DNA from 2 places in the Lysinibacillus sp. FJAT-14222 genome. Region 1 is predicted to be linked to the other one. Evidence: a T-box and tRNA genes for the amino acid it is inferred to sense, from the RefSeq annotation. Region 1 holds a T-box; the other holds one or more tRNA genes.
What was found. The T-box of region 1 lies ahead of argS (arginine--tRNA ligase). A T-box ahead of a tRNA ligase gene usually reads a tRNA of that ligase, here a tRNA-Arg.
Positions count from the first base shown of each region.

Region 2: it encodes a tRNA-Arg, which carries the amino acid that the T-box ahead of argS (arginine--tRNA ligase) is inferred to sense. The anticodon was not compared.

Region 1 is NZ_LIYL01000009.1:13,052-16,255, reverse strand. Features, by position in the region: gene argS (arginine--tRNA ligase) at 159-1,838, opposite strand; T-box leader at 1,885-2,104, opposite strand; gene AN161_RS03720 (hypothetical protein) at 2,456-3,196, opposite strand.
Region 2 is NZ_LIYL01000010.1:399,662-402,865, forward strand. Features, by position in the region: gene AN161_RS30315 (hypothetical protein) at 1-184, shown strand, start outside; gene clpP (ATP-dependent Clp endopeptidase proteolytic subunit ClpP) at 274-864, opposite strand; tRNA gene AN161_RS05815 (tRNA-Arg) at 1,168-1,242, shown strand; gene AN161_RS05820 (basic amino acid ABC transporter substrate-binding protein) at 1,750-2,547, shown strand; gene AN161_RS29485 (hypothetical protein) at 2,677-2,841, opposite strand; gene AN161_RS05825 (amino acid ABC transporter permease) at 2,909-3,204, shown strand, end outside.

The DNA of each region.
Region 1 (3,204 bases):
CTCTCTTATTACATGGTCTAAAAATTCGCTAAAATCTAACATTATTGTCAGACCTCCGAATTCCTTTTTACCATCTTTTCTAGTTGCGGTCAATTTCACGGCCATAAATGATTGAAAAACACAGCTACCTCGATGAAGTAGCTGTGTTTGATAACCACTTACATATGTTTAGGTGCAGCAATCCCTAACAGTGCTAGCGATTCTTTTAAAACAATGGCTACACATTGACAAAATGCTAATCGTGAGCTTCTTAGGTTGTCATCGACCAATACTTTATTTTGCGCATAATATTTATTAAATAGACGCGCTAATTGTAAGGCATATTTAGCAATTTGTGATGGATCTGCTTGCTCAAAAGCGTTGGTAATTACTTTCGGAAACTGTTCCAATAATAAAATAACTGGCCATGCTTGCTCACCTAATGTTGCGAGAGATACTTCGTTACTCTTTTCCTCTGATTTTTCTAAAAGAGATGAGATACGTGCATAAGTATATTGAATATATGGCCCCGTTTCTCCCTCGAAATTCATCATGTTTCCAATGGAAAACTCAATATCATGTAGACGATCATTTTTTAAATCATTAAAAATAACCGCTCCTACACCAACCTGATGTGCGACGCTCTCTTTATGCTCTAGCTTTGGATTTTTTTCCTCGATATTTCGTTTCGCCGTAGCAATCGCTTCCTTTAGTACATCTGCTAATAAAACGATCTTCCCTTTACGGGTTGACATTTTTTTACCCTCTTTTAGGATCATCCCAAAAGGCACATGCTGTAAGTCTTTTGCCCAATCGTATCCCATCTTCTCAATGACCTTACATAATTGGTTAAAATGAAGAGATTGTTCATTCCCTACAACATAAAATATTTTTTTAGGATCGTATTGTTGTTGACGATAAAAAGCAGCTGCTAAATCACGTGTAGCATAAAGCGTTGCACCGTCTGTTTTAGTTATTAAACATGGTGGCATATTGTCTATTTCAACGACATAAGCGCCATCAGATTTAACAAGCAGCTCTTTTTCTTCCAGCTCCTCGACAACAGCAACCATTTTGTCATTGTAGAAGGCCTCCCCATCGAATGAATCAAAGGCAATCCCAAGCAGTTGATAAATGGTCTTGAATTCTTCGAGTGATGCCTCTCTAAACCATCGCCATAGAGCTAACGCCTCTTCATCCCCATCTTCTAATGCTTTAAATGCGGCACGTGCTTGTTCATTGAGGGTGTCATTCTGCTCCGCTTCTTCATGAAACTTCACATATATTTTTAATAGTTCCTCTATTGGGGCAGCTTCAATAGTTTGCTGATCGCCCCATTTTTTATAGGCTACGATTAATTTGCCAAACTGTGTTCCCCAGTCACCTAAATGATTAATACGAATTGCTTTATAGCCAATTTTCTCAGCAATGTTGGCCAAAGCATTGCCGATCACTGTAGAACGTAAATGGCCCATAGAAAAAGGCTTCGCTATATTAGGTGAAGAAAAATCCAAAACTACATTTCCCTTTGATGCCTGATGAGTTCCATATAAATTTTTTTCTTTTACTATTTGGTTAAGCACCTGCTGTGTAATCGTTGGCTGATGGTAAAATATATTGACATATCCACCTACCACTTGAACCTCTTGTATGACGTCACAGCTTAAATTATTTTGAATATCAGTGGCGATACTTTGAGGGGATTTCCCAAACTTTTTAGCTAATGTAAAGCACGGAAATGCCACATCTCCTAAGTCTAAATTTCTCGGTTTTTCTAGTAAATTTTGAATTTCAGTGACCGTCAGTTCGTTATTTAATGCCATAGCAATGCTTTTCGCGATTTGTGTATTCATGCTCATTCTCCTCCCAAAATCTATAAAAAATAAAAAAAGCCCCCGTCTCTAAAATAGAGACGAGAGCATAGTTATCCCGTGGTACCACTCTAGTTGCCATATCATATGACCACTTTCCATTGTTAACGAGGTGACTCCCCGATATTCTCTACTACTAGTTCGAGAACCTTCTCCAAAGTGCGTTTCATTTATGGTTCCTGCATTAGGCTCACACCATCCCTAACTCGCTTTCCAATAGCTCCATAAACTACTCTCTTTTTCATCGAATTTAAACTGTAATTTTGATACATTCTACAGGAGCTGTTATTTAAAGTCAACAGTCTATTTAGTTATAGCTGAACTGCACTAGAAACAACTGATAAAACTAATCATTCACTATCTCATTACCTCCATATAAGTTTTTTTCCAATGTTAATTCAGAAAAAATTGAAAGGAAAAAGCCCCCAATAAAGGGAGAGCACTGAAAAACTAAAGAAATTCATTTTTTATATTATAAATCTATCTTTTGTTGGATTTACAAACTCAAAAAAAGTCGATTTGCATCACATTTTTTTGTGGCAAATCGACTTTTTCAGTGCCCTCAATAAAGGGTGCTTCTCTTTATATATATGGTCTGCTTTTTTCTAGTTTTTAACTGGTTTAAATTCTATTTGATCAACAATAAATTCGTTCTTAGTACTATCAAATTTATATGTGATATTAAAATCAGCTACATACGTTGGGGATACTCCGACAGATCCAACAAGATTTAATTTTATTTTTTGATTTTCTAGAAAATAAATAATTATGCCACCAAAAGCAAGTTGATCCTGTTGTAAATCTGGCGCTGGATCGAATTCATAATCAAAGTTGTGTTCTTTTCCTTGAACTTTAACAGTAATTCCTAATGTACCATTATCATTTTTAACAACATTTGACTCAATATTATTAGCAACAATATCTTCATAGCCTTGAACCTTGATTTCTGTTAAATCCTTATTCACGACATGAATTTCATCAGTATCTAACCCTGTACCGTTCCCTGTTTTTATGATGATAACAGCTTCTTCATTTCCATCCCCTGTAACATCCGTATAAAATACTTGTGGCTTTGTTTGAATATCGTCATAAAATGTCCAATCAAAATCCTTCACTTTACCATTAAAGTCCAGCTTTACGCCGTTCGCTTCAGCATATAGTTCAACTTCTCCATTCTCAGAAGAGCCTATCAGTTTTGCGTCTTGCGGTATTGTTACTTGTTCACTTGGCATTTCCTGCGAAGTTTTTTCTTGTTTATTCTCTTCTTGATTGTCTGAATTGCATCCCGAAAACATAACAGCACTCAACATTAATAACGTACCCATTCTCTTCTTCAATTTCCACATACCTCCAT
Region 2 (3,204 bases), on a different contig from region 1:
AGCCAGAGCGACGGAAAGAAGAGCCGAAGTGGCGGAAAGAAAAGAAGTCGACGGAAAGAGGAGTCAGAGCGACGGAAAGAAGAGTCAGAGCGACGGAAAGAAGAGTCAGAGCGACGGAAAGAAGAGTCAGAGCAACGGAAAGAAAAGCCAGAATGACGGAAAGAAAGGCCGAATCGACGGATAGAAGAACCAAAGCAGATAGAACCATACATTCTCGATGTAGAACCAAAAAAGACATCTCAGAAATAAATCTGGGATGCCTTTAATTATTTATTATTTACGGTCGCTACGATCCATAATATGGTCGATTAAGCCGTATTCTTTTGCACGTTCAGCAGTCATGAAGTTATCGCGATCTGTATCTCTTGCAATAACATCAAGTGGTTGACCAGTGCGTTCTGATAAAATACCATTTAATTTTTCACGTAAGAATAAAATACGTTTTGCAGCGATTTCGATTTCAGTTGCCTGACCTTGTGCACCGCCAAGAGGTTGGTGAATCATTACTTCAGCATTCGGTAATGCGAAGCGTTTACCAGGTTCACCAGCAGAAAGTAGGAAAGCACCCATAGATGCTGCCATACCAATACAAATTGTTTGTACTTGTGGCTTAATAATTTGCATTGTGTCATAAATTGCCATACCTGCAGTGATAGATCCACCTGGTGAGTTAATGTAAAGAGAGATATCTTTATCTGGATCTTCTGCTTGTAGGAATAGAAGTTGAGCAACAATTGAGTTAGCAACGTTGTCGTCAATCGCACTTCCTAGTAGGATAATACGGTCTTTTAGTAGTCGTGAATAGATGTCATACGCACGTTCACCACGACTTGTTTGTTCAATAACTGTAGGAATTAAATTCATGTTAAATCCTCCTTAAAAAAACTAAATTCGAATACCTTTGCTGAAAACATCCGTTGTGTTTCAGCTGTATCCTTATCATACACATTATAGTCAGGGAAGGTCAAATATTAACCCTGCTATTAAATAAAAAAAAAAATTAAATGTTTTGCATTCTATGGTTGAAATATGAGCAATACGTTTGTATAATTGATAAGGTCATAAGTTAAAGTACAGTACACTATTTTGCAGGTATGCTTCAAATGAGGGTTATCTACATCATGCTTTTCATAAAGCCTTGAGTGAGTGCTTTTTTTTTTGTTCAATGCCCTCGTGGTGTAATGGATAACACGTAAGATTCCGGTTCTTGCACTGGGGGTTCGATTCCCTCCGAGGGCGCCATTTTACTGATTATTTAGTATATTTTTATAGCTCGATTCTCCTAATAAGTAGTTTAGCAGCCTGCTTAGTGGAGAAAGAGAGGAAAGATGGTAGGAATACTGCCTAGTTGGCATTATTCCCATATTTTAGCCTTTCAAACCTTCAAAAAAAGCAACAACTCCAAATTATTTTTTAGTGAACATACTGTGCGTGAAGACTAGTATATTAGTCGGAAAAAGAATCCTATCTGAGGGGATTCTTTTTTTTTTTTGCAAAATCTATCTAATATTAGCATTGTTCATGAATGTATAAATATTCATTTTTGGTACTGTTTTCATTTATTCATGCCGTTTTATTCTAAAAAACCCAACTAAAATAAATTTTTATGAAAGAATGATTACTTTTATACGAAATGTTGTTGTCTAAAGAGAATAATGTCACTATAATTGACCTAATAGTCTAATATTTCCGAATTGCTTAAAATATTAATTATATTTCGGAAAATAATCGAATTAGGGGGAAGTAGCAATGAAAAGAAATTTATCTATGTTACTTATGATTGTAGCAGCATTTGCGCTGGTCTTAGCAGGCTGCGGCGCAAAAGACAAGACATCATCTGGTAGCGTGGCATCTGAAGAAGGTGGAAATAGTAAGAAAGTTTATAAGGTAGGAACAGAAGCGACGTTTGCACCATTTGAATCGCTTGACGATAAAGGAAAAGTCGTAGGCCTTGATGTCGATATTTTGCAAGCGATTGCTGATGAAATGGATTTTGAAGTGGAATGGCAAAATATTGGTTGGGAGCCTGTGTTCCAAACAATAAAAAATGGTGAAACAGATATCGGGGCAGCGGGGATCTCAGTAAATAAAGAGCGTAAAGAAACGTTTGACTTTACAGAGCCATATTATGAATCGCAATTATTAATCGTTGTAAAAGAAGATTCAAAGATTAAATCTTTAGCTGATTTAAAAGATAAAAAGATTTCAGTACAAATTAATGCTACAGGTCATCAAGCTGCGAAAAAGCTACAAGGTGCATCAAGTCCAAATATTATGGCGTTTGAAAATCAGCCAGTTGCTATTAAAGAAATGCTAAATGGTAATGTGGATGCTACGATCGGGGATAATGCGGTAATTTATGAATATATTAAAGCTCATCCAAAAGAGAAGCTTAAAGTAATCGAAGATGATGCATTTGAAAAAGAATACTATGGATTTATGGTTCAGAAGGGGAATACAGAACTTTTAAACAAATTAAATGAAGGTCTGAAAAAAATTAAAGAAAACGGTAAATTAAAAGAAATTACAGGCAAAGACTTTAAGTAATAAACGACTGCATGATGCCACTAGCATTGTTATGCTAGCGGCTCATTTAATTTTTTTCAGCGGGTGTCCGAACGCCTGTACCTGTCGCTACGCTTTCGGCACAAAAGACACCTGCTGAAATAGAGGAACTCAGTTTAAGAACGCCACGTCCTGTGGCAACGACTGAGTGACCAACATCATGTTGTTGCTGACGCTTCGCTTTCGCACAGACAAAACCTTTTGCTGTCGCTTTGCTTTCGCACAGAAAACATTTGTTGGCCTAAAGCCTCCGGCGGATGTCACGGAATCAAGCATAAAGCCGATTCCAGACGCAATTATACCGAGGCATAATTGATTTTTTAAAGGGGAAGTGGGTTTTCGGATGGACATCTTTGACTTACGCTGGGACATTGTCTGGAACTACCGTGATATGTTTATACGTGGTATTGGTGTGACGCTAATTTTAACACTCAGTGGTTATTTTGGCGGAATATTTTTAGGGCTATTTTTAGGACTTGGAAAAGTATCGACTAGAAAATGGATTTATTGGCCATGTAAGCTGTATGTAGATTTATTCCGTGGGACACCGATGCTTGTACAAATTTTATTAATTCACTTAGCGTTGATACCAACAATTTTTGGACATTCATTAGGCTATATGGTTTCAGGGATTACGGC